Nordella sp. HKS 07: one gene and its partner. The protein of the gene in region 2 interacts with the protein of the main gene of each other region in a pairwise test. Links are inferred from orthologs where the notes say so. Each region holds a gene or a part of one and is shown on either strand. Other genes may lie near its edges. The genes, in order: secA and secG.

What was found.
Region 1: the proteins of secG (region 2) and secA interact in binary tests that used the Escherichia coli proteins (3 or more experiments, as listed by UniProt). The link is inferred for Nordella sp. HKS 07 from one-to-one orthologs.

What each region holds. Positions count from the first base shown.
Region 1 is NZ_CP049258.1:1,011,706-1,027,680, reverse strand. What follows is about bases 7,874-11,145. They hold secA (preprotein translocase subunit SecA), read right to left. Parts: upstream 10,804-11,145; coding sequence 8,074-10,803; downstream 7,874-8,073. Other genes in these bases: G5V57_RS04915 (outer membrane protein), read right to left, coding at 7,874-7,937. In the rest of the region: G5V57_RS04960 (tyrosine recombinase), read left to right, coding at 1-537; G5V57_RS04955 (acetyl-CoA carboxylase carboxyltransferase subunit alpha), read left to right, coding at 699-1,652; G5V57_RS04950 (murein L,D-transpeptidase family protein), read left to right, coding at 1,745-2,176; G5V57_RS04945 (hypothetical protein), read left to right, coding at 2,173-2,415; G5V57_RS04940 (Flp family type IVb pilin), read right to left, coding at 2,417-2,590; G5V57_RS04935 (multicopper oxidase family protein), read left to right, coding at 2,839-4,314; G5V57_RS04925 (TetR/AcrR family transcriptional regulator), read left to right, coding at 6,154-6,822; G5V57_RS04920 (SMR family transporter), read left to right, coding at 6,819-7,163; more of G5V57_RS04915, read right to left, coding at 7,227-7,873; G5V57_RS04905 (peptidylprolyl isomerase), read left to right, coding at 11,189-12,178; bifunctional glutamate N-acetyltransferase/amino-acid acetyltransferase ArgJ, read left to right, coding at 12,320-13,561; G5V57_RS04895 ((deoxy)nucleoside triphosphate pyrophosphohydrolase), read left to right, coding at 13,561-13,962; G5V57_RS04890 (2-keto-4-pentenoate hydratase), read left to right, coding at 13,974-14,756; G5V57_RS04885 (methyltransferase domain-containing protein), read right to left, coding at 14,753-15,625; G5V57_RS04880 (ComF family protein), read left to right, coding at 15,676-15,975. UniProt on the Escherichia coli protein: Required for protein export, interacts with the SecYEG preprotein conducting channel.
Region 2 is NZ_CP049258.1:5,821,934-5,837,398, forward strand. What follows is about bases 8,903-11,664. They hold secG (preprotein translocase subunit SecG), read left to right. Parts: upstream 8,903-9,963; coding sequence 9,964-10,365; downstream 10,366-11,664. Other genes in these bases: G5V57_RS27440 (helix-turn-helix transcriptional regulator), read left to right, coding at 8,903-9,733; G5V57_RS27450 (CTP synthase), read left to right, coding at 10,450-11,664. Outside these bases: gephyrin-like molybdotransferase Glp, read right to left, coding at 1-317; cyclic pyranopterin monophosphate synthase MoaC, read right to left, coding at 322-798; indole-3-glycerol phosphate synthase TrpC, read right to left, coding at 795-1,589; trpD (anthranilate phosphoribosyltransferase), read right to left, coding at 1,594-2,610; G5V57_RS27415 (aminodeoxychorismate/anthranilate synthase component II), read right to left, coding at 2,610-3,185; trpE (anthranilate synthase component I), read right to left, coding at 3,448-4,968; G5V57_RS27425 (peptidylprolyl isomerase), read right to left, coding at 5,008-6,897; tpiA (triose-phosphate isomerase), read left to right, coding at 7,020-7,757; G5V57_RS27435 (LysE family translocator), read right to left, coding at 7,761-8,381; more of G5V57_RS27440, read left to right, coding at 8,546-8,902; more of G5V57_RS27450, read left to right, coding at 11,665-12,078; G5V57_RS27455 (SDR family oxidoreductase), read right to left, coding at 12,088-12,780; G5V57_RS27460 (GH1 family beta-glucosidase), read right to left, coding at 12,829-14,238; G5V57_RS27465 (amino acid ABC transporter permease), read right to left, coding at 14,219-15,465. UniProt on the Escherichia coli protein: Subunit of the protein translocation channel SecYEG. Overexpression of some hybrid proteins has been thought to jam the protein secretion apparatus resulting in cell death; while this may be true it also results in FtsH-mediated degradation of SecY.

The DNA of each region.
Region 1 (15,975 bases), 4.8 Mb from region 2 along the record:
GCGGAGAGGCTCCATTGCCTGCTCGAGCTTCTGTATGCCACCGGATTGCGGGTATCCGAGTTGGTCGCCCTTAAGAGGCAGGCGGTCGCCAAGGGCCCGCAATTCCTGATCATCAAGGGCAAGGGCGGTCGCGAAAGGCTGGTCCCGGTGTCGCAAAAGGCGGCCCAGGCGGTCGCCGCCTATCTCGCGGCGCAGCGCCTGGAGGATATCCCGGAAAGTCCCTGGCTGTTTCCCTCCCATGGTGCCGAAGGGCATCTGACCCGCCAGCATTTCGCCTTGGAACTCAAAGCCTTAGCGGCGGAAGCAGGACTGGCCGCGACGCAGGTGTCGCCGCATGTCCTGCGCCATGCCTTTGCCAGCCATCTGCTTGCCGGCGGGGCCGATCTGCGCGCCGTGCAGCAGATGCTCGGCCATGCCGACATAGCGACAACACAAATCTATACCCATATAGAGAGCGACCGTTTGCGGGCGGCGGTCGAAACCCACCATCCGCTGGCTAGAGCGCTTCCCGCAAAAGTTGCTCGACTTTTGCGATAAGGAAGCGCTCCAGATTACATGCTCTTCGAGCCCTTTTACCCGTTTTGATCGAATCGGAATGATTCGATCAAAACGGGATGGGCTCTAAGTCCGGTTGACATCCGTAACCGGGATAGCCACTTTGCGCCGCATTCCGGCCAACCGGCCCCATCTGAGGTTCAATGCACGCCTATCTCGATTTTGAAGCACCCCTTGCCGAGCTGGAAGGCAAGATTGCCGAGCTCAAGGCCATTTCGGGGCCCGATTCCGCCGTGTCGATCGGCGAGGAAGTGAAGGCGCTCGAGAAGAAGGCGGCGAAAAGCCTGAACGACCTCTATCAGAATCTGACGCCCTGGCAGAAGGCGCAGGTGGCGCGCCATCCCGATCGGCCGCATAGCGTCGATTACATCAGAGAGCTCATCACCGACTACACGCCGATGGCGGGCGACCGCAAATATGCCGAGGACAACGCCATCGTCGGCGGCCTCGGCCGCTTCCGCGGCGAGGCGATCGCGGTCATCGGCCAGGAAAAGGGCTACGATACCCAGACGCGGCTCAAGCACAATTTCGGCATGGCGCGGCCCGAAGGCTACCGCAAGGCGGTACGCCTCATGGAGACCGCCGACCGCTTTGGCCTGCCGGTCCTGACCTTCATCGACACCGCCGGCGCCTATCCGGGCATCGATGCCGAGGAACGCGGCCAGGCGGAAGCGATCGCGCGCTCGACCGATTGCTGCCTCGGCCTCGGCGTGCCGTTGATCTCGGTGATCATCGGCGAGGGTGGCTCCGGCGGCGCCATCGCCATCGCCACCGCGAATGCCGTGCTCATGCTCGAACATTCGATCTATAGCGTGATCTCGCCGGAAGGTGCCGCCTCCATTCTCTGGCGCGACGCGGCGCGCGCCAAGGACGCGGCGAGCGCCATGCGCATCACCGCGCAGGATCTGAAGAAGCTTGGCGTCATCGACGACATCATCGCTGAACCGCTGGGCGGCGCCCATCGCGGCCGCGAACAGGTCTTCCAGGCCGCCGATGATGCGATCACGCGCTCGCTGCGCGCCTTCGCCGCGATGCCGGCGGACGCCTTGCGGATGCAGCGCCGCGACAAGTTCCTGGCCATCGGTCGGGATCTCTGAGCGAATATACTCTTGGGGATCGGCTGATCCGAGAACCGCTTCGCGCGTTGCGCTGCCCAAACTCCGCCGTCATTGCCGGTCAAGCTCTGCCGATGCGAGCCGCGAAGCTGGTGCTTGTCCTCATTGCCGTCCTTGCGGCGGGCTACGCACTATTGTCTCAGTTCCAGCGCATGACGCTCGAAGAGGCGCAAAGGACCTTGCCGCAGCGACTTGCTGAGAAGGGCCTGAGCGAAGGCCAGCCGGTCTTCCTGCGCATCTTCAAGCAGGAGGCCGTCCTCGAACTATGGATGCGCGACGACAAGAGCTGGCGGCTGTTCCAGTCCTATCCGATCTGCCGTTTCTCGGGCGATCTCGGGCCCAAGCTGAAAGAAGGCGACAGGCAGGCACCCGAGGGCTTCTATGAAGTGGCGAGCGGACAGCTCAATCCGAACAGCCGGCATCATCTGTCGTTCGGGCGCATGGCCGAACCGGTTCCTATCTCATGGTGCATGGCGGCTGCAGCTCGATCGGCTGCTACGCGATGACCGATCCCGCGGTCGACGATATCTACGGGCTGGTCGCGGCGGCGCTGCGCAGCGGCCAACCGCAAGTCGATGTCCATGCCTTCCCGTTCCGCATGAACGAAGCCAATCTGGCGCGCCACGCGCAGTCACGCTGGATTGATTTCTGGCGCGACCTCAAAGCCGGCTATGACCGGTTCGAAAATGAAAAGGTTGTTCCAGCGGTCCGGCTGGTCGGCAAGCGCTACAGCGTTGAAGGATAGGTTATGATTGGACGGTCGTGAAACCTTCGGTCAGCAAAGTGAAGAGGGCCGCGAGCTGACCGCCGATGGCTTGCACGGCGGCCAGGATCGCGAAGAAAATGGCAAAGGCGATGAGGCCATATTCTATGGCCGTCGCGCCACTTTCTTCCCTAAGGAAACGCGCCAGCATTTTCATAGGCGATCGCATACGGTGCTCCGACCCCGTGATCTCATTGAAGGAGGAGCCTAATCGAGGGAATTTCAACCCGGGTTAACGGAAGCGTTCAAATGCCAACAACCTGCCGTTTGGTTAGAATGTCGAACCCCGTGCTGCGGTTCCATGCGGAGATTCCGCTGCCGCGCCCTGGACCTTCCCACATGGCAATCCCCAATTAATTTCTGAACCCTATGCCGCAACCCGCCAAACGATAACAGGATACAACTATGCCCTTGATTTCGCGTCGCCATTTCATTGCCGGATTAAGCTCGACGGCGGCTATTCCGCTGCTCAGCCGCGCCGCCTTCGCCGCCAAGGACCAGACCCAGCTGACGGTCGACACGCGTGTCATCGAGGTCAAAGGCAAGGCGGCCAAGGTTTTCAGCCTAGATGCGGCGCGAGGTAAACAGGGTTTTAATTTCGATGCCGGCCAGTCCCTCCGTCTTCGCCTGACCAACCGGCTTTCCGAGCCGACGCTGGTTCACTGGCACGGCCAGACGCCGCCGACCGAGCAGGATGGCGTGCCGGTGCTGTCGCAGCCCGCGCTCAAGCCCAACGAGAGCTATGACTATGACTTCGAGCCGCGCGCCGGCACCCACTGGATGCATTCCCATGTCGGACTGCAGGAGCAGAAGCTTCTCGCCGCACCGATGATCGTGCGCAGTCGCGCCGATGTAGCAACCGATGAGCAGGAGCATGTCGTACTGCTGCATGATTTCACGTTCCGGGAGCCCGAGGAGATTCTCGCCGAGCTGAAATCGGGCGGCGGTGATCATGCGACCCATAGCGGCGGCGGTATGAGCGGCATGGCCGGCATGGATCACAGCAATATGGGCAATATGAGCGGCATGGATCACAGCAAGATGGCGATGCCGGCCCCGGATGCGGGTGCCATGCTCAACGACATCACCTTCGACGCCTTCCTCGCCAATGACCGCACCCTCGATGATCCGGAGGTGGTGCGGGTCGAGAAGGGCGGGCGCGTGCGGCTGCGCATCATCAATGGTGCGGCGGCCTCCAACATGTGGGTGGATCTCGGCGGGCTCGAAGGCGAGCTTATCGCCGTCGACGGCAACGAGATCGAGCCCGTCAAGGAGAAGGTGTTTCCGCTCGGCATCGCCCAGCGCGCCGATATCCGCATCTCTCTGCCTGGCGGAAGCGGCGTTTGGCCTGTCCTGTTCCGTCCCGAGGGCACTCAGCAGCAGACCGGGATCGTCCTGGTCGCGGGCGACGGCCAGATCGCCAGGATCGCGGCGGAAGGCGCAATGGCGCCGGCGCTCGATCTCGCCATGGAGCTGAAGCTGAAGGCCCTGAAGGGGCTGGCGCCCGAACCCCTCACCCGCACCGAAATGGTGATGCTCACCGGTGGGGATAAGGACTATGTCTGGGGGCTGAACGGCAAGGCGTCGATGCACGACACGCTGTTCACCGTCAGGCACGGCGAGCGTATCGCCATCATGATGCATAACATGACCACCATGTCGCATCCGATGCATCTGCATGGTCACCACTTCCAGGTCGTGAACATCAACGGCCAGAAGATCGAGGGCGCCATGCGCGACACCATGCTGGTGCCGCCCAACGCCATGGTGACGGTCGTTTTCGATGCGGATAACCCGGGCAACTGGGCTTTTCACTGCCACCATGTCTATCATATGAATGCAGGCATGATGGGTGCCGTCGCTTATGTGAACGCCGCCTGACGACGATAACAAATCGAGGGTGGGCATGAAGCAGGCCGATATTCTCATCGTCAATGCGCGCATGCTCACCCTCGACGATAGAACACCCCGTTGTGATTGCGTGGCCATCGCCGGCAATGAGATACTCTTTGCCGGCGCGGCTGCCGATGCCCAGGCCTTCAGGCACAAAGGCACCCGCCTGATCGATGCGCAAGGGGCAAGCGTGCTGCCGGGCTTCATCGAAGCGCATATGCATATCTTCTCCGGCGCCGCCGAGCTAGACATGCTGCATCTGACCGGCGTTTCGGGTTTCGCGCGGCTGTCCGAGCTGGCCCGCAACTATGCGTAGTCGCGGCCGGAGGCGAAGCTACTGGTGGCGCAGGGCGCCGATTACACGATCCTGTCGAAGGATGAGCCGGTCACCCGCCATCATCTCGACCGCATTATTCCCGACCGGCCCTTCGTGATGTTCTCGCCCGACCATCATACCGCCTGGGCCAATACGGCAGCGCTCAAGCGTGCCGGCATCCTGAAAGGCCGCGCCGTGGCGGTCGGCAGCGAGATCGTGATGGGGCCGGACGGACTCGCCAGCGGCGAATTGCGCGAAGGTGCGGCGATCGAACCGGTCCGCGCGCTCGGCGGCGAGACACGCGAGCGGCTCGGCCTTGAAACGGGCGGCGAGCCGCGTATCCCGCCGACGGCCGCCGAGCGCGCCTACGACCTTGAAACGATGCGGCGAGGGCTCGCCCATTGCGCCAGGCACGGCATCACCAGCTTCCACAATATGGACGGCAATTTCTACCAACTCGATCTCCTCGCTGAGATCGACGCACAGGAGGGCCTGCCGGTCCGGGCGCGGGTGCCCTTCCATATGAAGAATTTCATGAAGCTCTCGGATCTCGACAAAGCGAGTGAGATGCATCGGCGCTACCGCTCGGAGCGGCTTCGCTCGGGCTTCGTCAAGATGTTCATGGACGGCGTCATTGACTCGGGCACCGCCGTGATGGCCGCCGGCTATGCCGATCGGCCCAATGGCGATCCTCTGTTCCCGGCCGATCAGTTCAACGAGATCGCCATCGAAGCGGACCGGCGCGGCCTGCAGATCGCCGTCCATGCGATCGGTGACGGCGCCGTCAACATGGTGCTCAACGGCTATGAGGCGGCGGCGATCGCCAATGGCAAGCGCGACAGCCGCCATCGCATCGAGCATATCGAAACGGTGCTGCCGCGGGACATACCGCGCTTTGCGAGCCTCGGCGTCGTCGCCTCGATGCAGCCGCCGCATCCGCCGGGCACGATGGGTTTGCCGCTCGAACCGACGCTCGGCCTCATCGGCGAGGCGCGCTGGCCCTACGCCTATGCTTGGCAGACTTTGCGCGCCGCCGGGGCGCGGCTGGCCTTCGCCAGCGACTGGCCGGTCTCCGACATCAATGTGCTGCGTGGCATCCATGCGGCGGTGACGCGGAAAGCCTGGAAACCGGGCCTGCCGGAGCAGAAGCAGTCGCTCGGCGATGCGCTGGCGGGCTATACGCGCGACGGCGCCTGGACGGAATTCATGGAGGACCGCAAGGGCCGCATCGCGCCCGGCCTCCTCGCCGATATCGTCGTCCTGTCGGACGATATCGACAAAGTGGCGCCCAAGACGATCGACCAGCTGAAGCCGGTCGTGACGATCTGCGACGGACGCGTCACCTACGAAGCTTGAGGCTGGGTACAGGGGCGATCTTCTCGCATGGATTGTGTTGCGGAATGTCAACACGGTGTGAGGGGCTTGGTAACTGGTGGACCGCTTGGCAGCCATCCCGCGCGTTTCGTGGACAGCTCCCTGTCCTTAAGAACTTCTCAAGGCCACATTCCAGATTGCCGGAGCTTCCATTTCAATGTTGCGGGGGTTCGGATGTAGAGCTTTATCTGCGACCGCGCCGAACTCCACTGGACAAAGAAACCGTCCAGATGGTATGTTTTTCTATGACTCTCGCCCACCAGCGCAAAAAGGATCCCACCCAGGTTCGCCGCCAGCTTCTGGAGCAGGCCGCCCGGCTCTCCCTCCAGGAAGGTCTGGCTAATATGAGCCTGCAAGGAATTGCGACTGCGGCGGGTGTCACGAAGGGCGGGCTGCTGCATCATTTTCCCTCCAAGCAGGCGCTGGTCGAGGCCATGTTCACGGATTTCCTGGCCATGCTCGACCGTGAGATCGACGAACAGATCGCGGCGGACGATCAGACCCATGGCTGCTTTTCCCGCGCCTATGTCGAGGCGATGTTCCGGCAGGGCGATAGCGGTATGAACAGCCCTTGCGCCGTGCTGGGTATCGCCATGCTCACCGATCCGGGGCTGCGGGATCTGTGGGCGAAGTGGCTCGCCGTCCGCCTCGAGCGGCATCGGCAAACTGATGGCGCGCCTGAACTGGAAGTCATCCGCTATGCCGCCGATGGCGTATGGCTTGCCGATTTCATGGAGGCGCGGCCGGCGAACCGGGCCGATCTTCGCAATCGTCTCATCAGCGCTACAAAAAGAGTTTCGTCATGAATCCGTTGTTCGCCGCCTATGGCGCGCTGCTCATCGCCATCGCCGCCGAGGTCGTGGGAACCACATTGCTCGCCTCATCACAGCAATTCACCCGACTGTGGCCGAGCCTCGGCACGGTCGCGGCCTATGCGCTGGCCTTCTATCTCCTGTCCTTCACCTTGCGCGTGATGCCGGTCGGTATCGCCTATGCGATCTGGAGCGGGCTCGGTATCGTGCTCGTCTCCGCCGTGGGTTTCGTCGTGCTGCGCCAGGCGCTCGATCTGCCGGCTCTGATCGGCATCGGCTTCATCATTACCGGCGTGATCATCATCCACACCCTGTCGGGCTCGGTCTCGCATTAGGATAGCGAATGAAAAAGGGGCGGCTCATTGGTCGCCCCCGATCTGCTTAGCTCTTCTGAACTATCAGAAGTGATAGTTGATCGACGCACGCACAATGTTGGACGTCACACTGCCCGAAGCACTAGCGGGCGCACCCACGATAGCCGGGTCGTAATCATACTTCTCCGAACCAAAGTCGGCATAGAGATACTCGACGCCAAGCGACACGTTCTCTATGACCTTGTAGTCAATACCAGCGCCGATCACCCAGCCTGTGTGAGTATGGCTATCGCTTAACGTCGGCGTCGCATCACTGTGCAGATTGGTAATGCGGCTCTTGAACTCGGCAATGGCCAGACCACCTGTCGCGTAAATCAAAGCATCGCCAGTCGTGATACCAGCTTTCGCCCGCACCGTGCCGAACCAATTCATTTCGCCGTAGGCAAACGCATCTTCCGATCGATCGCAGCCATTCACGGCGACGCAAGTGTCTCCGTCTACGTCAGCGTATGAAATGTCAGCAACGGCACCGAGCACGAAATTGCTGCCGACCATAAAGTCGTAGCCAACCTGGCCACCGACCATCCAGCCATCCATATCAATGGTGCTGTCGCTGCTTGCGAATGCGCCATCGCCATTGAAAGAACCTTTTGACCAGTTGTAGCCGCCGATCACGCCCACATATGCGCCACCCCATGTGCTTGGTGCCGGTTCATACACATCAGCGGCATGAGCGATGCCACCGAAGGCAACGAGGCCAAGCATGGCGACAGCGAGAGAATTACGTCTAAGCATTTCCGCCCCTTGAGAGTTATCGTAGTGAAACGCATATGCATATCATGGCTGGCACCATGCGCGTAACCTATGTCTGGTTGCGCAGCGGGAGCAGTATGTCGCCTAAGGTTGTCTCGACAGGCGGCTGATATTTTGATTACGCGTAAGCCCCGTGGCAGTGTTTGTATTTCTTGCCTGAGCCGCAGGGACAGGCGTCGTTGCGGCCGACCTTGCCCCAGGTGCTGGGATCATGCGGATCGACAGCGGCGCCCTTGGCCTTGCGCGGCGCTTCCTGGCCGAAGATGAATCCTTCGCCGACATCGTCCTGGCCGGTGGTCGCATCGATGTGATGCGCCCGCATCGGCGGCAGGTCGTCCTCATCGGGGAGGAGGTCGTCCGACGGCCGGCTCTGCAGCTCGACGCGCATGATCTGGCCGGTGGTCAGCTCGCGCAGGCGGGCAATCATCGCCTCGAACAGCGTGAAGCCCTCGGTCTTGTATTCGTTGAGGGGATCGCGCTGACCGTAGCCGCGCAGATGGATGACCTGGCGCAGATGCTCGACGGTGACGATATGCTCGCGCCAGAGATGATCGAGGGTCTGCAGCAGAACCGCCTTCTCGACCTGGCTCATGATCTCCGGCGTGTAGGTCTCGCGCTTCCGGGCATAGAACTCGTCCGCCGCCTTGATCACGCGCTCGCGGATTTCCTCGTCCGCGATGCCTTCCTCCTTCGCCCATTCATCGACGGGCAGGTCGAGGGCCACGGTTTCGCGCAGCTTCTCGCGCAGGCCCGCGGCGTCCCATTGCTCGGCATAGGCGTTCTCGGGAATGTGGCGCTTGACCTGATCGTCGATGATCTGGTGGCGCATGTCGTCGATGGTCTCCGAAACGTCCTCGCCGCGCATGATGCCAATGCGCTGCTCGAAGATGACCTTGCGCTGATCGTTCATCACATTGTCGAACTTCAGCAGGTTCTTGCGGATGTCGAAGTTGCGCGCCTCGACTTTCTGCTGGGCCTTTTCGAGCGCCTTGTTGATCCATGGATGGACGATCGCCTCGTCCTCCTTGAGGCCGAGCTTCTGCAGCATCGAATCCATGCGCTCGGAGCCGAAGATGCGCATCAGGTCGTCATCGAGGGACAGATAGAACAGCGAGCGGCCGGGATCGCCCTGGCGACCGGAGCGGCCGCGCAGCTGGTTGTCGATGCGCCGGCTCTCATGGCGCTCGGTACCGATGACGAAAAGGCCGCCGGCCTTCAGCACTTCTTCCTTGTTGCGCTCGATCTCGGCGCGGATCGCCTCCTCGCGCTGCGTTCGCTCAGCTCCGGGCGGCATGTCCGCGAGCTCGGCGGCGATGCGCATCTCGGCGTTGCCGCCGAGCTTGATGTCGGTGCCGCGGCCGGCCATGTTGGTGGCGATGGTGACAGTGCCCGGATAGCCCGCCTGGCCGATGATCTGGGCTTCCTGCTCGTGATAACGGGCGTTCAGCACATTATGGGGAACGTTCATGCTCTTCAGCATGCCGGCGAGGATTTCCGACTTCTCGATCGACGTCGTGCCGACGAGGATCGGCTGTTTGCGCTCGCGGGCGTCCTTGATGACCTCGATGATGGCCTTGTATTTTTCCTTGGCGGTCCGGTAGACCTCGTCGTCCTCGTCCTTGCGGCCGACCGGGACATTGGTCGGAATTTCGATGACGTCGAGCTTGTAGATGTCCATGAACTCCTCGGCTTCCGTCGAGGCGGTGCCGGTCATGCCGGCGAGCTTCTCATAGAGGCGGAAATAGTTCTGGAAGGTGATCGAGGCGAGCGTCTGGTTCTCCGGCTGGATGGCGACGTGCTCCTTGGCCTCGAGCGCCTGGTGCTGGCCGTCAGAATAACGCCGTCCTGGCATCATGCGGCCGGTGAATTCGTCGATGATGATGACCTGGTTGTCCTTGACGATGTAGTCCTTGTCGCGCTGGAAGATCTTGTGGGCGCGCAAAGCCTGCTGGACATGATGCACGAAGGTCACGTTCTCGGCGTCGTAGAAATTCTCGCCCTTGAGCAGCCCGGCGGCGCCGAGAAGCTGTTCCATATGCTCGTTGCCCTGTTCGGTCAGGGACACGGAGCGCTGCTTCTCGTCGAGCTCGTAGTCGCCGGCGACGAGCTGCGGAATGAAGACGTCGACGGCGTTGTAAAGGTCGGACTTGTCGTCGATCGGGCCCGAGATGATCAGAGGCGTGCGTGCCTCGTCGATGAGGATCGAGTCCACTTCGTCGACGATCGCGAAATTGTGCCCGCGCTGCACCATCTCCTCGAGATGGAACTTCATGTTGTCGCGCAGATAGTCGAAACCAAGCTCGTTGTTGGTGGCGTAGGTCACGTCGGCGGCATATTGCTGGCGGCGTTCGGCGTCGGACAGGCCGTGCACGATGCAGCCGGTGCTGAGGCCGAGGAAATTGTAGATCTGGCCCATCCACTGGGCGTCGCGACGGGCGAGATAGTCGTTGACCGTCACCACATGCACACCCTTGGAGGTGAGCGCGTTGAGATAGACGGGGAGCGTGGCGACCAGGGTCTTGCCTTCGCCGGTCTTCATCTCGGCGATGCGGCCCTCATGCAGGACCATGCCGCCGATGAGCTGGACGTCGAAATGGCGCTGCCCGAGCGTGCGCTTGGCCGCCTCGCGCACAGTGGCGAAGGCGGGCGCCATCAGGTCGTCGAGCGAGCGGCCATTGGCCAGCTGCTCGCGGAATTCGGCGGTCCGGGCTTGCAGCGCCTCGTCCGAGAGGCCGGTGAGGCTCGCTTCCAGAGCGTTAATCTCGGCGACGCGGGCGGCATATTTCCCGACCTTGCGGTCATTGGCGGAGCCGAATATCCGCGACGCGATCGAACGCAGTCCTAGCATATTAAGTCTTTCCTTCGGGAACGGGGCGCTGTCGCCGACGCAAGTCTGGGGCCGCCTTTTAATGAAAATGAGGCTTCCGGGCAATTGCCCGGGCGCCGGAAAAGGAAATATTGAGGGCCGGCCTCCAGGCTGGAATAGGCCTTCTCCACGTAGGCGGTCTGTCCAAGGACTTCAATGCGTTGCATCGAGGTCACAGGAGGTAATTGTTCCATATCCCCCCTTGAAGTTGACGTATAATGCGACCATTGTCCGCGCCGCGTTACAACGAATTAGGGAAAATGAGGCCTGGAGGCGGCTTATTCTTGCCGGATTTGGCCGCCAATGAGCTACCATCGCGGCAGGGACGCCGCCCGGTGCCAAGACCCCATATGGGAATGCGATGCTGATGATTCAGAACTTGACCAAATTCGCCGCCTTGTCGGCGGTTTCCTTCATGCTGCTGACGCCGGCCATGGCGCAGGAAGTGAAGGAAGACAAGACCGTCGCCATCGTCAATGGCCATGAAATCAAGGTTTCCGAGGTCGAGATGGCGGCAGAGGACATTCTCGGCCAGCTGCCCGACATCCCACCGAAGCTGCGCTATCCCTATATCGTCGAGTATCTGGTCGAGCGCCATCTCCTGGCCCAGGCCGCGGTCAAGGAAGGCATCGCCGATTCGGACGAATATAAGCGCCGTCTCGCCCTCTATCAGGCGAAAGCCCTGCGCGATGCCTATTTCGCCCAGACGATCGTGCCGACCGTTACCGAAGACGAAATGAAGAAGGCCTATGACACCGAGTCCGCCAAGGTGGCGCAGACCGAGCGTGTCCGGGCCCGGCATATCCTCGTCGCCAGCGAACAGGAAGCCAAGCAGATCCGGGCCCGCCTCGCGAAGGGCGAGAAGTTCGAGGACCTGGCCAAGCAGTACAGCCTCGACGGCTCCAAGGAATATGGCGGCGATCTCGGCTACTTCACGGCCCCGGAAATGGTGGCGGAATTCTCCAAGGCCGCCTTCGCGCTGAAGCCGGGCGAGATATCGCAGCCGGTCAAGACCGATTTCGGCTGGCACATCATCAAGCTCGAAGACCGCAAGATGGGCGGCGCTCAGCCCTATGACCAGGTGAAGACGGCGATCCGCAATATTCTGCTGCGCAAGAAGACGCAGGAGAAGATCATCAGCCTCAGGCTGCAGTCGAAGGTCGAACTGAAGGATCCCGACCTGCAGAAATTCGCCGAAGAGGCGCGCAAGCTGCGCCAGAAGGCGCTAAGCCAGAAGCAGCAGGGTGGGGCCCAGGCCCCCGCGGGCGATCAGCCGGATGCCACGGACGCGCCGGCGCTCACTGGCGAAGAGCCCGCGACAGGCGGCGGCAAATCGGATATGCAGGCGCCGCAGTAAGAGCTTAGCGCGGGATGCGAAAAAGTGGGCACCGGTTTTTCGCAAGAATCCCGCGCTAATTTATTGGAATCGATCACGTTTATGAGTTTGGATTGACTCAGTCCAAACTCATCGTGATCTAGGATTTGGGGGAGGGGAAGAATGGCTAGCAATGTCCGGTCGCCATTGGCGCCGGAGGAGTTTCCAGTGCTTCCTCCCCTGGACGGCGTCACCTTCGCGGTCGCCGAAACGGGCATCCGCTACAAGAACCGCCCGGATGTGCTGCTGGCGCTGGTGGCGCCCGGAACCTCGGTTGCCGGCGTTCTCACCACCTCCAAATCGCGCTCGGCCCCGGTCGACTGGTGCGCCGAGAAGCTTAAAGGCGGCACCGCCCGCGCCCTCATCGTCAATTCCGGCAACGCCAATGCCTTCACCGGCAGCGCCGGGGTGAAAACCGTGACCCAGGTGGCGAAGGCCCTGGCGGCCAAAGCCGGATGCAAGCCTCAGGAAATCTTCCAGGCCTCGACCGGCGTCATCGGCGAACCGCTCAATCCGGCGCCAATCGTGAACGCCCTGCCGCAGCTCTTCGGCGCCTTGCGCGGAGATGCCTGGGCGGAAGCCGCGCGCGCGATCATGACGACCGACACTTTCCCCAAGGCCGCCACCCGCAAGGCGCGCCTGGGCGGGGTGAGCGTCACCCTCAACGGCATCGCCAAGGGCTCGGGCATGATCGCGCCCGACATGGCGACGATGCTGTCCTTCGTCTTCACCGATGCGGCGCTGCCGCCGCGCCTGCTGCAGAAGCTCCTGGCGAAGAGCGCTGCGCAGAGCTTCAATTGCATAACGGTCGACGGCGACACCTCGACATCGGATACGCTTCTGATGTTCGCCACCGGCAAGGCCGGACCGGCGCTCAAGGGCCTCAAGTCGGAAGCCGATCCGCGCCTCAAGGACTTCAGCCGCGCGCTCGACGATCTGTGCAAGGATCTGGCGCTGCAGGTGGTGAAGGACGGCGAGGGGGCGGAGAAGCTCATCGAGATCACCGTCACTGGTGCGGAGAACGACAAGGCGGCGCGGAAGATCGGCATGGCCATCGCCAATTCGCCGCTGGTCAAGACGGCCATCGCCGGCGAGGACGCCAATTGGGGCCGCATCGTCATGGCGATCGGCAAATCCGGCGAGAAGGCGATCCGCGACAAGCTGAAGATCTGGATCGGCGGCGTGCAACTCGCCAAGAACGGCATGAAGGCGCCCGATTATCGCGAAGCGGAGATCATGCCGCATATGAAGGGCCGCTCGATCGTCATCAAGACGGATGTCGGCGTGGGCAAGGGAAGAGCCACGGTGTGGACCTGCGATCTGACCCATCGCTATATCGACATCAACGGCTCCTATCGCAGCTGATGACGGCGGTGGTCCTTGTCGCCGCGGTGGCGCTGGTCGATGCCGATGGCCGCGTGCTCATCGCCAAGCGGCCGGAAGGCAAGTCGATGGCGGGCCTGTGGGAGTTTCCCGGCGGCAAGGTCGAGGCCGGCGAGCGCCCGGAGCTGGCGCTGATCCGCGAGCTCAAGGAAGAGCTCGGCATCGATGTCACCGAGGCCTGCCTGGCGCCGCTCACCTTCGCCAGCCACGCTTACGAGAAATTTCATCTGCTGATGCCGCTTTATGTGTGCCGGCGCTGGAAAGGCACGGTGACGGCGCTCGAGGGCCAGGAACTCAAATGGGTCAGGCCCAATCGCCTGCGCGAGCATCCGATGCCGCCGGCCGATCTGCCGCTCATTCCCCATCTCATCGATCTGCTTTAGATTTCCCGGGCATGACCCGATCGAGCGCGGCGGAAATCCTGGCGAGGCAGCGGCTATCGCTGGCTCCGGTCACATTGGAGCCCGGTCAGCGGCCGGTTGAGGAACGCGAGGCCTATGCGCTTCAGGCCGAGGCGAATGGCCTCCTCGCCGAGGCGCTGGGCCGGATCAGCGGGCACAAGATCGGCTGTACGACGCCGGTCATGCAGGAATTTCTCGGCATCGCCAGCCCCTGCGCGGGCCAGGTCTTCGACAGGACCGTACTGAGCCAGGCGGGCCAGGTCTCGCGCGCCTCCTATCGCAAACTTGGCGTCGAATGTGAAATCGTCGTCGAGATCGGCACGGACATCGAGCCGCGGCGGCAGGATCATACGCGCCAGTCCGTCGAGTCCCATGTGCGGGCGGCGATGGCGGGGATCGAGATCGTCGACGACCGCTATGCCGACTACCGTTCGCTCGGCGTCCATACGCTGATCGCCGACAATTTCTTCAATGCGGGCTGCGTGCTGGGATCGCCGGTGACCGGCTGGCAGGCCCTGGATCTCGTCAGCCTCACCGGTCACATGCGCATCAATGACAGCGAAGTCGGCCGCGGCACCGGGGCCATGGTCATGGGCCATCCGTTGGAAGCCTTGGCGTGGCTCGCCAACGCGCGCAGCGCCCGCGGCGAAGGATTGCGGCGCGGCGAGTTCGTGTTCCTGGGCAGCCTCGTCGAAACCAAATGGCTGAACGCCGGCGACATGGTGATGATCGAGGTCGAAGGGCTCGGCCAGGTTAGTCTGACGGTCTCAGCCTAATCCTTGAGCTTCACTTCCGTGGTCTTGAGAGCATCGGCGAGGCGCGCCTTCGCGCTGCCCGGACGCAGCGGCTGCTGCTGCGACGAATGCGGCGCCCAGCCGATGGCCCAGGCGGCATCGACGGTCGCCCTGATGCGGCCGTCGGCATCGGCGAAACGCGCGTCGTAAATAGCGGCGGCGCGGGCGAGAAGGGCCGGGCTCACGGGCTTGCGCGAGCGGTCGGTGAGGCATTGCTGGAAGCCCAGCGCCTTGATCTCGCGCATGAGCGAAAGCGCATTCTTGTATCTGACCGTCGTCTGATCGAGATCGACGGCGGGCAGCGCGAAGCCGGCGCGCTGCATCAGGCTGCCGATATCGCGCAGATCGGCAAAAGGCGCCACGCGCAGGCTGGCGCCGCCGGTGAGCTCGGCCTCGGCGGCCAGCCAGGCCTCGCGCAGCTCGCTCAAAGTGCGGCCGGCAAACACGCCGCCCAGGAAAAGTCCGTCGGGGCGCAGTGCGTTTCGAAATTGCGTCAGGCTCCCCGGCACGTCGTTGACGCTGCTGAGGCTGAACACGTTGACGATGCAGTCGAGGCTTTGCGGCGCGAGCGGCACGGCCTCGTCGTCGAAGACAAGATCGATGCCGGGCCCGGGCGCCGGGGCGGCGGTGATGATGGCGCCCAGCCGTTTAAGGCAGGCGAGGGCGGTTCTGATCTCGCCGGCGCCGGGGCCGAAAATCAGCGTCGTCTGGAAGTCGCGCAGAATGAGGCCGAGACGGCTTTCCACCTCGGCGGCAAGCGCCTGAGCATAGAAGGCCGGCCGGCTCCCGGCGGCGCGCGCCAAGTGGCGCCGCCGCAGGGCCTTGTCGAAGATCTGGGGCACGCCGCTCATAGCGCGGAACCTAGTCCATGCGGTGACCGGATTCCATGTTACAATCCGGCATGGCCGCCTTGCCTCTCACGCAGATTTCGGAGGGCTTCACGCGCCTCGGCAAATGGAGTCTCGACTGGCTCATTCCGCCGCAATGCCTCGGCTGCCAGAGTGCTGTCGCCGAGGCCTCGGCTCTCTGTGCCGACTGCTGGGCGAGGCTTTCCTTCATCGAGGCGCCCTTCTGCCCGCGGCTCGGCACACCCTTCCCCTATGACCCGGGCCCGGAGGCGGTGAGTGCCGCGGCACTTGCCGATCCGCCGCCGTGGGACGAGGCGCGGGCCGCGCTCATCTTCGATGAGACGGCGCGCGCT
Region 2 (15,465 bases):
GTGTCGGCGCCCTTGGGCACCGGCGCCCCAGTGAAAATCCGCACCGCCTGGCCGGACTTGACCGTGCCCGCGAAGCCGTGACCGGCCGGGGCGGCGCCGATCACCGCGAGCCGGGCAGGAACGGCGGTGACATCGGCAAAGCGCACCGCATAGCCGTCCATAGCGGAAGCCGGGAAGGGGGGCTGGTCGCGCCTGGCCTTGATATCGGCGGCGAGCACCCGGCCGGCGCATTCATGCAACCGGACAGTCTCGCGCGACAGCGCCCTGGCGCCTTTCAGGATGCGGTCCTTGGCCTCGCCGACCGGCATGAGCGCCATTTTGTCAGTCTCCGGTGAAATGGCCGGACTTGCCGCCGGACTTCTCGATGAGGCGGATATCGCCGATGCGCATGGCGCGGTCGGCCGATTTGCACATGTCGTAGATGGTGAGGCAGGCGACCGACACGGCGGTGAGCGCCTCCATCTCGACCCCGGTCTTGCCCTCGACCTTGACGGTGGCCTCGACCTCGATGGCCGAAGCCTTGGCGTCGGGCGTGAAATCGACCGTGACGCCCGAAATCAGCAGCGGATGGCAGAGCGGGATGAGCTCGTGGGTCTTCTTGGCCGCCATGATGCCGGCGATGCGCGCCGCCGCCAGCACATCGCCCTTCTTGGTGCGGCCTTCGGTGATCATCGCCAATGTCTCGGCATTCATGGCGATGCGGCCGCGCGCGGTGGCGAGGCGCGTCGTCACGTCCTTGGCCGAGACGTCGACCATGCGGGCGTGGCCCTTGTCGTCGAGATGGGTGAGCTTGCTCATGTCCGCTTCAGGATAGCACGGGTTGCTTCGGCGACATCCTCCTGCCGCATCAGGCTCTCGCCGATGAGGAAGGCATTGACGCCGGCCCGCGAGAGCCGGTCGAGATCGCCGGGCGCGAAGAGTCCGCTTTCGCCGACGATCAGCCGGTCCTTCGGCACCATGGGCGCCAGGCGCTCGGTCGTCGCCAGCGTCGTCTCGAAAGTGTGGAGGCTGCGGTTGTTGATGCCGATGAGCTTCGTCGAAAGCTTCAGCGCACGCTCGAGCTCCTTCTCGTCATGGACTTCCGCCAGCACATCCATGCCCCAGTCGAAGGCGGCCGCCTCGAGCTCACAGGCGAGCGCATCGTCGATCATCGCCAGGATGAGGAGGATGCAGTCCGCGCCCCAGGCGCGTGCTTCCGCAACCTGATAGGGATCGAGCATGAAATCCTTGCGCAAGGCGGGAAGCTGCGTGACCGCGCGCGCCGCGCCCAAATATTCCGGCGCGCCCTGGAAGGAGGGCGCGTCGGTGAGCACGGAGAGGCAGGCGGCCCCGCCATCCTCATAGGCCATCGCCAGCTGTGGCGGATTGAAGTCGGGCCGGATCAGTCCCTTGGACGGACTGGCCTTCTTGATTTCGGCGATGAGCGCCCACTGGCCTTGCGCAATCTTCGCCTCGAGCGCCGCCGCGAAGCCGCGCACCGGCGGCGCGTCGAGCGCCATCACGTCGAGCTCGCGCTCGCCGACCTCGGCTCTTGCCTTGGCGACCTCTTCGCGCTTGTAAGCGGCGATCTTGTCGAGAATGGTGGCCATCACTCTACCCGTTCGATACCTTGACGAGCTTCTCCAGGACGCTTCCGGCACCGCCGCTATCGATGGACTTTTGCGCCTGCGCCACGCCGTCCTTCAAATCCTTCGCTTTGCCGGCAACGAGCAGCGCGGCGGCGGCCGTCATGACGGCCGCGTCGCGAAAGGCGTTCTTCTGGCCTTCCAATACGCCTCTGAGCGCTTCGGCATTCTGGGCCGCGTCACCGCCTTTGAGATCGGCGGCGGAAGAGCGGGCGATGCCGACGTCTTCCGGCGTGATCTCGGTCGAAGTGACCTTGCCGTCCTTAAGTTCGGCGATCCAGGTGGTTCCCGACGGCACGATCTCGTCGAAGCCGCCTTCGCCATGGCAGATCCAGGCGCGCTCCGAGCCCAGATTGTTGAGCACATGGGCGAGGGGCTCGACCCAGGCTCTGGCAAAGACACCGGTGACCTGGCGCTTGACGCCCGCCGGATTGGATAGGGGACCCAGCAGGTTGAATATCGTCCGCGTACCGAGCTCGACCCGGGACGGTCCGACATGCTTCATCGAGACGTGATGCGCCGGCGCGAACATGAAGCCGCAGCCGGCCTCGTCGATGCAGTGGCTGATCTGAGCCGGCGTGAGGTCGATCTTGATGCCGAGCGCCATCAGCACATCGGCCGAGCCCGACCTGGACGACAGCGCCCGGTTGCCGTGCTTGGCGATCTTGAGCCCGGCGCCGGCGGTGACGAAGGCCGCGCAGGTCGAGATGTTGTAGGAGCCCGATGCATCGCCGCCGGTCCCCACGATATCGATGGCATCGCCTGGCGCCACAACCGGCGTCATCTTCTCGCGCATGATCTCGACGGCGCCGGTAATCTCGTCCACCGTTTCGCCGCGTACCCTGAGCGCCATCAGGAAGCCGCCGATCTGCGACGGCGTCGCGTCGCCCGACATCAGCACGTCGAAGGCCGCGCGGGCCTCCTCACGCGTCAGCGCCTGGCCATTGGCGGCCTTGGCGATGAGGGGTTTGAGGTCTGTCGGCATCACACGGCCCCCGCTTGTTCGAGGAAGTTCTTCAATAGGGTGTGACCATGCTCGGAGGCAATGCTCTCCGGGTGGAACTGCACCCCGTGGATCGGCTTGGTCTTGTGCTGGAGGCCCATGATGATGCCGTCCTCGGTCTCGGCGGTGACTTCGAGGCTGGCGGGCAGGCTGTCGCGCTCGACGATGAGCGAATGATAGCGCGTCGCCGCGAAGCCATCCGGCACCGTGGCGAAGATGCCCTTGGCCTGATGGCGTATGCCCGACATCTTGCCGTGCATCAGCTTCGGTGCCCGGATCACCTTGCCCCCGAAGGCCTGGCCGATCGCCTGATGGCCGAGGCAGACGCCGAGGATCGGCACCTGGTCCTGTGCCTTGGCGATGAGGTCGAGGCAGATGCCGGCCTCATTGGGGGTGCAGGGACCCGGCGACAGCACGATCGCCTTGGGCCTGGCCGAAAGGACCTGACCGACGCTGATCTTGTCGTTGCGGTGCACCACCGTCTCGGCGCCGAGATCGCCGAGGAAGTGATAGAGGTTCCAGGTGAAGCTGTCGTAATTGTCGATGAGGATGATCATGAGTGATGCCTCCTCTCCTGCGCTCGCATTGTGAATACAGCGCCAGACGTTTCCCTTCTTCCGCTTGCGGGAGAAGGTGGCCGACAGGCCGGATGAGGGTGTTGGTTCAGCGTGTTCGCTGCGTGAAGAATAGTGCAGCGCGGGCCATCTGGGTGATCTTCCCAAGCGGGGAGAACACCCTCATCCGCCCTTCGGGCACCTTCTCCCGCAAGCGGGAGAAGGGGGAACGTGCAGACCGATCGCTCGTGGGGACCAGATTTCATCATTGTCCCCTCCCGGCGCGGCCGGCGAAGCGGACCGCGTCATCGGCGGCGCGGAACAGCGCCTTGGCCTTGTTCACGCATTCGGCATGCTCGGATTCCGGTACGCTGTCGGCGACGATGCCGGCGCCCGCCTGCACATACATCTTGCCGTCTTTCACGATCGCCGTGCGCAGCATGATGCAGGTGTCCATGTCGCCATCGGCCGAGAAATAGCCGGCACAGCCGGCATAGGCGCCGCGCTTCTCTCCCTCGAGCTCATCGATGATCTGCATGGCGCGCACTTTAGGCGCTCCCGACACGGTGCCGGCCGGGAAACCCGCCACCAGCGCGTCGATCGCGTCATGCTTCCGGGCCAGCTGGCCTTCGACATTGGACACGATATGCATCACATGACTGTAATATTCGAGGATGAACTGGTCCGTCACCTTGATCGATCCGATTTCGGCGACGCGGCCCACATCATTGCGCCCGAGATCGAGCAGCATCAGATGCTCGGCGCGTTCCTTAGGATCGGCCAGAAGTTCTTCCGCCATCGCCCGGTCCTCGCTGGGCGTCTCGCCGCGCCGCCTGGTGCCGGCGATCGGCCTTATGGTGACCTTGCCGTCGCGCACCCGGACAAGGATCTCGGGCGACGAGCCGATGATCGCGAAGCGGTCGAAGTCGAGATAATAGAGGAAGGGAGAGGGATTGACGCGCCTGAGCGATCGATAGAGTGCGAAGGGCGGCAAGGAGAAGTCGGACTCGAAGCGCTGCGACAGCACCACCTGGAAGATGTCGCCGGCGGCGATGTAGTCCTTAGCCTTGTCCACCATGCCCATATAGCTTTCGGGCGTGGTATTGGAACGGGCGTCGCCGATCGCCGGCACATCGGCGCGACCCATCATGCCATGATCGAGCGGCCGGTCGAGCGCTTCGACCACATAAGCGAGACGCTCCTCGGCCCGCGCATAGGCCGCCTTGGCGCTGACATCCGCTTCCGGATAGACCGGCGTCACCATCGTCACATCGTCCTTCACGGAATCGAATATGGCAATGATGGTCGGCCGGATCAGCATGCTGTCGGGAAGGCCGAGGACATCCGGATTGGCGACGGGGAGATCCTCCATCAGGCGCACCATGTCATAGCCCATATAGCCGAAGACGCCGGCCGCCATGGGGGGCGCATCCGGCGGCAGCTTGATGCGGCTTTCCTGGAGGAGGGCGCGCAGCGCCGGCAGCGGATCGAGATCGACCGTTTCGAAGGGGCCATCCGGATTGAACAGCGCCCGGCGGTTGATCTGGGTCTTGCGGCCCTCGACCTTCCAGATGACGTCGGGGCGCATGCCGATGATGGAATAACGCCCGCGCACGGCGCCGCCTTCGACCGATTCGAGCAGGAACGAATAGCGCGCATTGCGTGCGAGCTTGAGCATGGCCGAGACGGGGGTTTCGAGATCCGCGACGAGGCGGGTGGCGAGAATCTGGGCTTCGCCAGACTCATAGACGCGACGGAATACGTCGAAATCGGGTGAGACTTTCATAGGAGTAGACCAAGATGAGTGTGCCTTCAGGATTTGAGATCAGTTAGCGTTCGCGCCCGTGACCTGTCGCCACATATTCTCGTCTACATAGACACCGAGTTCGTTCTGGAGATCGGCGACATAGCTCGCCGCCAGATTGTTACCGGCGCCATCGCTCAGTGCCTTGGCGATGGTCTTGGCTTCTTCCGAAGTGGGATCGTAAGTCGGGATGAGGACGGCCTGCGACTGCATGACCTTGGCGCCCTTGCCGTCGCCCTCCGGCGCAAAGGCAAAGCCGTTCTCGGGAACCGAGAAAAGGGCTGCGACCGCGTCGGCACCGAACTCGTTCGTCGTTTCGTTGCGCTTGAGGCCCTGGACCGTCTTGATCTCGGCCTTGGCTTCGCCGGCGAGCGCTTCAAGCGTCACGCCGTTGCGGGCGCGCTCGACCATCTGCTTGGCCTTTTCGAGCGCCACTTCGCGCAGCTTCTGCGCCTTCCAGGCGGTCTCGACCTCGGCCTTGACAGTGTCGAAGGGCTTGATGGCGGAAGGCGTCACTTCGCGCACCTCATACCAGACATAGCCGCCCGACGGCGTCGTCAGCGCGTCGTTCTCGACGCCGGTGTCGCTCTCGAAGGCCTGCTTCAGGACATTCTCCTTGAACGGCACTTCGACTTCCTTGCCGTCCTTGCCCTGGCCCTGGACATCGACCGGGGACGTCACGGTAAGCGGCAGGTTGACGTCCTTGGCGATCTCCTCGAACGGTTTCTGCTGAGCGCGCGCGTCCTCGATCGCATCATAGGTGGTCTGGACTTCGCTGCGCGCCTTTTCGAGCTGCAGGCGCTGGGTGAGCTCGGCTTTGACCTCATCGAGCGTCGACTGCTTCTCGGGCGTGATTTTCGTCACCTTGAGGAGGACGACCGACAGCTTGCCCTGGACCGGATCGCTCACCTGGTCCTGCGCGAGGCCGAAGGCGGCGTCCGCAATGAGCGTGTCGAGGACCTTGTCCTTGCTGACTTCGCCCAGCGAGGCATCGGTGTCGGTGAGCCCGCGCTCCTTGGCGATGGCCATGAAGTCGGTGCCGGCGGCGATGCGCTCCTTGGCCTTCTTAGCTTCCTCGATCGAGGGGAAGGGGATCTGCAGGATGGTGCGCAGCTCCGGCTTGAAATAATCGCCCTTGAACCTGTCATAGGCCGCGGTGAGCTCGTCGTCGCTTATCTTGATGGTCGGCGCCAGATCCTCCGGATCGGCCTTGATGACGGCGATCACGCGGTATTCGGGCGCCGTGAACTGGGCGCTGTTCTTCTCCCAGAATGTCTTTAGATCCTGCTCGGTGGGCGTCGGAACGTCCTGGTCCTGCGGGCGCAGAACGAAATAGCGCGCATCGCGCTGCTCATTGCGATGGCGGTAGGCGGCTTCCTTGAGCGCATTGGGCGGCGTGAAGTTCCAGGTCGCGGTGTCGCCGACGGCGCTTCTGAGGAAGCGCGCGCGCTCGCCGGCGACGTATCCCGCTTCGGTCAGGCCGTTCTGGCGCAGGAGTTCGGCGAAGCGGGCCGGATCGAAGACGCCTTGCGAATTGTGAAAGGCGGGGTTTGTCTTGGCGAGTTCGACGATCTGGGCATCCGAGATGGCGAGCTTCATCTTGCTCGCTTCGCCATCGAGGGCGGCGGTACGAATCATGTCGTTGAGAACGGCGCGGTCGAGGCCGAGGAGGCGGGCCTGCTCCGGCGTGATGGTCCGGCCCGTCTGCCGCTGATAGTTCTGCAGCCAGTTTCGATAGGCCTCGGTGAATTCGACCCCGGAAATCTCCTGGTCGCCGACTGTCGCCAGCGCCGACGTAGCCCGGAAGGTGAAAACGTCAGCGATGCCCCAGACGCCGAAGCTCAGGACCAGCAGACCCATGAGCACCTTGGCCATCCAGCTCTTGGCGCCGCTTCTCATTCTATCGAGCATCAATTCACCTTCTCAAAAATGCTCCCGTTGGAGCGGCGCGCATAATAGGGATGAGGATCAACCCTCGCAAGCGCCGCTTGGCTCTGCTAGTAGGATTTGAGAATCTCGGGTAGGGGACTGATATGGCTCAGAAATCACCAAAACCGCTGGTCGCCGGTAACTGGAAGATGAACGGCACGACCGCCGCCCTGAAGGAAGCCCGGCTCCTGGCCGGCATGCTGAAGGACGTGCGCCTGAAATGCGAAGTCATGATCTGCCCGCCGGCGACCCTCATCACCAGCATCAAGTCGGTGGTCAAGGGCGCCAAAATCAGGCTCGGCGGCCAGGACTGCCATTGGCATGCGCATGGCGCCCACACCGGCGACATTTCCTCTGAAATGCTCGAGGATGCCGGCTGCAGCGCGGTGATCGTCGGCCATTCCGAGCGCCGCGCCGATCACGGCGAAAGCGACGAGACGGTAAGGCTTAAGGCGGAAGCGGCCTACAGGGCCGGCCTCACCGCCATTATCTGCATCGGCGAGACGCTCGATGAGCGCAAGGCCGGCCGCACCCTCGAGGTGATCGCGCGCCAGCTGAAGGGATCCTTGCCGATGAATGCGGTCCCCACCAATACCGTCGTCGCCTATGAGCCGGTCTGGGCCATCGGCACCGGCCTTACCCCCACCGTCGAGCAAGTGGCGGAAGTCCATGCCTCGATCCGCGCCAAGACCGATCCGGCTCTGCGCATCCTTTATGGCGGTTCCGTCAAGCCCGGCAACGCCGCCGAGCTGATGGCGGTCGCCAATGTCAATGGCGCGCTGGTCGGCGGCGCGAGTCTCAAGGCCGCCGACTTCATCGGCATCATCAAGGCCTATACATAAATTTCAGAAGGATTGGACGGCGAGCAGCACGCCCAGGCCGATCAGGATCGAGCCCGAGGCCGTGAACAGCACACGGTTGCCGCGCGGCTGAGCAAAGAGGCGGCCGCGGGCCAGCGCGGCGAGGCCGACGGCGCCGAGATCGGCGAACGACAGCGCCAGATTGACGATCACGCCGAGCGCCAGAAATTGCAGGCCGACCGGCCAGGCGGCCGCGGGATCGACGAATTGCGGAAGAAAGGCCACGAAGAACAGCGCCGTCTTGGGATTTAGTATCTCGACGACGATGCTTTCCCGGAAGGCGGCCTTGCCTGAGGAAGCCGCTTCGGCTTGCGGGCCGGCGGTTCCTGATAGCATCCGCAAGCCGAGCCAGACCAGATAAGCGGCGCCGGCCAGCTTCAAGGCGACATAGAGGCCGGGAAAATGTGTCAGGACCGCAGCAAGTCCGATGGAAGCGGCGATGATGTGGGCATAGCATCCGATATGGATGCCGAGCGCCGCCATGATGCCCGCCCGGCTGCCAAATGCCATGGTCTGCGCCGTCATATAAAGGATCGCAGGGCCCGGCATGACCGCGAACAGCAAAGTGGCGAAGAGAAACGGCAACAAATGTTCGATGGGCGGCATGATGACCTCTCCAGAGAGTCGCCGCTATCGCAGCTTCCGGAAAGGCGCACCTCCTTCAAACAGAGGAGGAGAGTGTTGAGGAACATCGCTTTCTAGCGATCAGGATAACTGAATAGTTAAGCTCTGGCCCTATGCAGCGGTGAGACGACATTTATGATCGCCGCATGAAGAGCAAGGCCCTCTCTCCAAAAATTATCGAGCGTAAGAATAACTCGCCATCCGTCGAGGAGATTTCGACGGTCATCGGCCTCATTTATGATTGCGCGCTCGATCCGGCACGCTGGGACAGGGCGCTCGCGGCCTTGACCCAGTTGTTCAACTGCCATGGCGCGCTGCTCGTGATGTTCGATCTCGCGCAAGGCCGCGCCGTCTTCTCGAAGTCGCTCAATATTTCTCCGTACTGGCTCATTGAGCTCGACCGCCATGCCGCCGAGCTCGCCTCGTGGAAGCGGCTCTATTACGCGCCGGACTGGTCGATCGACGAACCGCAGGCCAATTCGCGCAACGTCCCGGCCGCCGTTCTCGCGGCCTCACCCGTCAACGCCGAGTGGAACGCGCCGCAGGACCTCGTCGACACGCTGCAACTGGTGCTGATGCGCTCGCCGACCCGGCATGCCCAGCTCGCCATGAGCCGGCACCGCGAAATGGGCATCATCACCGAGCGCGAAATGGCGCTTGGCCGATTGCTGCTCCCTCATATCAGGCGCGCCGCGATGATCGGCGATGTGATTGACCTCAAGACGGTGGAGTGCGAACGCGCGCATCAGGCGCTCGATGCCCTGATGGCCGGCGTCGTGATGACCGACAAGCGGGGGCTTATCCTCAGCTCCAACAAGGCCGCCGAGACGATGCTGAGGCAGGGCCGGCCCATTCATGCGGCGGGCGGCATGATCCGGACCGAGGATCCGGCGTCGTCCCTGAAGCTCATTGCGGCCATCGCGCAGGCCGGCGACCGTGTGATCGGCGCGGACAGCAAGGCGAGGGCGGTTCGGCTGACCCGCGCTGGCGACCCTCCGATGCTGGCTCATATTCTGCCGCTGGAAGAGGGCGATGTCCGCTCCAGGCTGCATCCCGGCGCCAAGGTCGCGATCTTCATCGGCCCAGTGTCGGCGGCGGCGCATGGGGCGGAGGCCATGTCGGTCGCCTATGACCTGTCGCCGATGGAGACGCGCTTGCTCGACGGCCTGCTGCAAGGACAGAAGCTCGCGGAAGCCGCAGAAAGGCTCGGTATCGCCGAGACGACGGCGCGCACCCATCTCGGCAACATATTTGGCAAAACCGGGGTGTCGCGCCAGAGCGATTTCATCCGGCTCGCCACCGAAATGGCCTCGGCGATCACGCTTCAGAATTGATCCTCATGCGGCGCGCCGGAAAACGGAAGCCGTTGGGCCGGGCGGACCGTCCGTCCGGCGTTTCAAGAGATGAGATGAGTGTTTCAGTATAACTCTTTGAATTGTAGGGGGTATCCATATTTGGCTGCGGCCCTGGCAGGATCGAATGATGGCGCGTCTTGCCGAAGGGTTGCCTCGCTCCCATATCCGCGCTAGACGCTGCCACCGAATTTCGAAATCGGACCCTCCAGATGCAAACCGTCCTCCTAGTCGTTCATCTCATCATCGCCTTGGCCCTGATCGGCGTCGTGCTTCTTCAGCGTTCCGAAGGTGGTGCCCTCGGGATCGGCGGCGGCGGCGGTGCCGGCTCGCTCTTCTCGGCGCGCGGCGTCGGCAATACGCTGACCCGCACCACGGCCATTCTGGCGGTCATCTTCTTCATGACCTCGATCGGCCTGACATTGCTCTCGGGCCGCACCGGCGGTGGATCGCTCTTCAATTCCCCGGCGACCCAGCAAAACCAGGGCCAGTCGGCGCCGACCGGGTCGGGTGGGAGCGTCCTGCCGACGCTGCCGCCGGCGGGTCAGAATCAGAATCAGCAAGGTGGTGGCTCGGGTGGCACCGGGCAGCCGCAGGTTCCTGTTTCACAGTAGTTTGTTTCACAGCTTTCCACAGAAGCCCGGACCTCAGAAATCCGGGCTTCGAATCGTATGGATGAGAGGTTAGATTAGGGGCCCATGGCGCGGTACATCTTCATCACCGGCGGCGTGGTCTCCTCCCTCGGCAAGGGTCTGGCTTCGGCAGCGCTCGGCGCTCTCCTTCAGGCGCGCGGATTTTCCGTGCGCCTGCGCAAGCTCGATCCCTATCTCAATGTCGATCCGGGGACCATGAGCCCCTATCAGCACGGCGAAGTTTTCGTCACCGATGACGGTGCCGAGACTGACCTTGATCTCGGCCACTATGAGCGCTTCACCGGACGCTCGGCGAACCGGCAGGACAATATCACTACCGGGCGCATCTATCAGGACATCATCGCCAAGGAACGCCGCGGCGACTATCTGGGCGCCACCGTCCAGGTCATTCCGCATGTGACGGATGCCATCAAGGAATTCGTCACCACCGGCAATGAGGGCTATGACTTCGTCCTCGTCGAGATCGGCGGCACGGTCGGCGACATCGAGGGCCTGCCGTTCTTCGAGGCCATCCGCCAGCTCAGCAACGAGCTGCCGCGCGGCCAGACGATCTTCATCCACCTGACGCTCTTGCCCTTCATCCCGACGGCCGGCGAGCTCAAGACCAAGCCGACCCAGCATTCGGTGAAGGAACTGCGCTCGATCGGCATCCAGCCTGATATCCTGCTGTGCCGCGCCGACCGCGAGATCCCGGTCAACGAGCGGCGCAAGATCGCACTCTTCTGCAATGTCCGCCCCTCGGCGGTGATCCAGGCGCTCGACGTGAAGAGCATCTACGATGTTCCGCGCGCCTATCATGCCGAAGGGCTCGACAAGGAAGTGTTGGACGCGTTCGGCATCACCACCGTTCCCGAGCCTGATCTCACGCGCTGGAAGACGGTGATGGACCGCATCACCCATCCGGAAGGCGAGGTGAAGATCGCGGTGGTCGGCAAATATACGGGCCTCCTCGACGCATACAAGTCGCTGAACGAAGCGCTCGTCCATGGCGGCGTGGCCAATAAGGTCAAGGTCAAGCTCGAATGGATCGAATCCGAGATATTCGAGAAGGAGGATCCCGCGCCCTATCTCGAAGGCGTTCATGGCATATTGGTGCCGGGCGGCTTCGGTGAGCGGGGCTCGGAAGGCAAGATCAAGGCGGCCAGGTTCGCGCGTACCCGCAAGGTGCCCTATTTCGGCATCTGCTTCGGCATGCAGATGGCCTGCATCGAGGCGGCGCGCAGCCTGTGCGGCATCGGCAACGCAAGCTCCACCGAATTCGGAGCGACGAGCGAGCCGGTGGTCGGCACGATGACCGAATGGATGAAGGGCAACGAGCTCGAGATCCGACGGGCAGGGGGCGATCTCGGCGGCACGATGCGACTCGGCGCCTACGAGGCGACGCTGAAGGGTGGCAGCAAGATCGCCGACATCTATGGCGACACCCGCATTTCCGAGCGCCATCGCCACCGCTACGAGGTGAACACGGCCTATCGCGAAAGACTGGAGAAGGCGGGAATGCTGTTCTCCGGCATGTCGCCCGACGGGCTGTTGCCGGAAACCATCGAATATCCGGACCATCCCTGGTTCATCGGCGTGCAGTATCACCCGGAGCTCAAATCCAGGCCCTTCGAGCCGCACCCGCTGTTTGCCTCCTTCATCGCCGCCGCGGTCGAGCAGAGCCGCCTGGTCTAGGAGAGCTGCCTACCAGCCTATCCTGCTGCCGTCGAAACTGCGGAATGAGCCGTTGTTACCGGGGGCAGCGGCGTCGATGACCGCGCGAAGACCCTGGGCGCTTTCCGTCACTGGCAGATCGGCTTGAGGCCCGCCCATGTCGGTCTTCACCCAGCCCGGATGCAGTGCCAGGAAGATGAGCCGGTAATCGAAGGCGAGCTTGGCCGTGGCGATATTGAGCGCCGCCTTGGAGCAGCGATAGGCGTAGTCGCCGTCGGCATCGAGGCCCTCGGCTACCGAGCCGGCGCGGCTGCTGATATTGGCGACGATGCGACGCCGCCCGCGTTCAAGATGCGGCCGGAAGGCCTTCACCATAAGAAGTGGCCCCAACGTATTGATGCGGAGGGTGGTGAGGAAATCGTCTGTGGACAGAGTGTCAAGGCCGCCGGTGTCGCCGCGCCGGGCGGCGTTGTTGATGAGAACATCAACAGGCTGTGCCGCGAGATCAGTGGCGAGGGCTTCAATGCTTTCCGCTTCTCCGGTATCGAGTGTCTTCCAGGTAACAGAGCCGGCGAGGGCGGGCGCGTCAGCGGGCCTTCGGTTGCAGGCGAGGACACGGTGACCGGCGTCGGCATATTGCCGTGTGAGCTCAAGGCCCAGGCCTCGATTGGCGCCGGTAACAAGGATCGTCATCGGATGTCCATTCTCGAGATTGCGCGTCATGGCCGATCCACAATGTTCCAGAGCAATCGATTTTTTACCGCAAGGCTTTCAGGCGGCCGGCTTGGCGCTCTGGCTGGCTGAAGAATTGCGGGCGATCGCGGCATAGACATGGCCGCTGAATTTGATGCGCCGCGTCTGGTCGGCAAAGTCGACATGCACGATGCCGAAGGGCGTCGAATAGCCATAGGCCCATTCGAAATTGTCCATCAGCGTCCAGGCGAAATAACCCTTCACCGGTACGCCGCGGCGCATGGCGCGCGCCATATAGTCGAGATGATCGATATGATACTCGGCGCGCAGGACATCGTGGATGGCGCCGTCTGGCGTCACGCGCTCGGCCGTCGTGGCAAAGCCGTTCTCGGAGATGTAGATTGCCTTGGGTCCATATTGCTCATGCACATAGACGAGTATGTCCTCGATCGACTCCGGCCAGACTTCGTACTTCACCGCCGAGTAGCGCCCGGGCGGATTGACACGCTCGAAATTCAAGGGCGGCAGCTCCGAGCCCGCCGCCATGATCGAGCGGCGATAGATGTTCACGCCCAGATAATCGAGGGGAGCGGCGATGATCTCACTATCGCCGGCGCGGATCTCGGGCAGCATACCGCCGCAAAGATCGAGCATCGTCTCAGGGTAACGGCCCTTGAACAGCGCATCGAGGAACCAGCGGTTCTGCGCGGCCTCGAAGCGCCCGGCGGCGGCGACGTCGGCCGCCTTGTCGGATGCCGGTATCACCGTGTTGAGGTCGAGCACGATGCCGATATCCGCCCCCTCCACATTGGCGCGGATCGCCGGCACAGCCAGACCATGGGCGAGCAAGGCGTGATGACTGGCGCTTAAGCCCCCTTTGGCGCCATCCTTCAGGCCGGGCGCGTCCTCGCCGGTCGCGTACCCGCTCCAGCAGAAGGTCCAGGGTTCGTTCAGGGTCGTCCATTGCTGGACACGGTCGGTCAGCGCACGGCTCACCAGATCGGCATAGTCGGCGAAGCGATGCGACGTCTCGCGGCTGTACCAGCCGCCTCTGTCCTGCAACGCCTGTGGCAGATCCCAGTGATAGAGGGTCAGGAAGGGCTCGATGCCGGACTCGGTAAGGCCGTCGATCAGCCGCTTGTAGAAATCGAGGCCGGCCGCGTTGATCTTGCCTGCGCCATCCGGCTGGATGCGCGGCCAGGCGAGCGAAAAGCGATAGGCGCCGAGGCCCAGTTCGCGCATGAGCCGGATGTCTTCCGGCCACCGGCGATAGTGGTCGCAGGCGACGTCGCCGGTGCTGTCATCGACGATGACACCGGTCTGGCGGGTGAAGCGGTCCCAGATGCTTTCGCCCTTGCCGTCGGCTTTGGGCGCGCCCTCGATCTGATAGGCGGCGGTGGCGGCGCCGAAGACGAAGGGGCCCGGCACATGCAGGGACCGCGCGCGCGCCATCAGCCGTTCCATGTCCTCAGCGGTGTTTGACATCATATTTCCTCTCGATGGATGTGATCAGGCTCGCGGCGGCGAGGGTGAGCAGCACATAGAAGATCGCCGCGGAATTATAGGGCGCGAAGGGCAGGAAGCTCGCCGACTGGAATTCGCGCATGCGCTGGGTGATGTCGCGGATCGACAGGATCGACAGCAGCGACGTGTCCTTCAGAATGGCGATGAATTCATTGCCGAGCGGCGGGATGATGACGCGGAAGGCCTGCGGAATGATGACCAGCCGCGCCGTGGTCCAGCGGCTCAATCCAAGGCTGCGCGCCGCCTCGATCTGGCCCGGCGGCACCGCCTTGAGGCCGGCCCGGAATATTTCGGCAAGATAGGCGAAATAAGCGAGCGCCATGGCGGCGATGCCGCGCATGAGATTGGGCGGATCGATGAAGCCGCCCGTCCCCTCCTTGAGGGCGCCGCTGAGCGGCAGTCCGACATAGAGGACAACGACCAGCATGGGGATGCCGCGCAAGATGTCGATGATGAATTCAGCGCCGATCGAGAGCGGGTGGCGCTGATGCAGCAGGCCGCCGAATGTGAGAAGCGCGGTGACGATTGCCGCGATGGCGAAAGCCGTGCCGGCGGATTTGTTGTGGTCGGGAAGCGAGGCAGTCTGCCAGAATGCGGCACTGTCCGATGTGAGCGCTTGTGAAGGCACGAGGGCGGCGCTCACATCCTGGGCTTGCGCTACGGCCTTGAGCGCCGCCTCGGCGGTGGCGAAGGTCTTGAGCGGCAGCTCGTCGACCTCCGGTGCGCCGGGGAATTGCGCGAAGCGCACGGCATCGATGAGGCTGCGCGGCGTGTTCTGGATGACCGCCACTTTTCCGGTCAGCGTGCCGGCGAGGGTATAGGGAATAGCAGGCTGCAGGAATTGCCAGGCGGCACCGGCGGCGAACAGCGCCGCGATAGCCGGAAAGACGAGGAAGCTGCGCCTCACCAGCTGGAGCTGGAGCAGCATGACCCAGCAGAGGCCAAGCAGGATCGCCAGGATATAAGCGAGGATTGCGGCGCGGATCGAGGTCGCGAGCCCGGCTGCGAAGCCCAGATAGGCGAAGAGCAGGAGATAGAGGAGGCCGGCGCCGTTGATGGCCGCGAGTCCCCAGAGGGCGATGCGACGCAACCGCTCTGGCGCGCGGCTGAAGAAGAAGGCGAAGCCGGCGAACGACAGGAGGGCATAGGCGAGGCAACTTGTCCGCGCAATCTGGGCGACGGCGGCCAGAG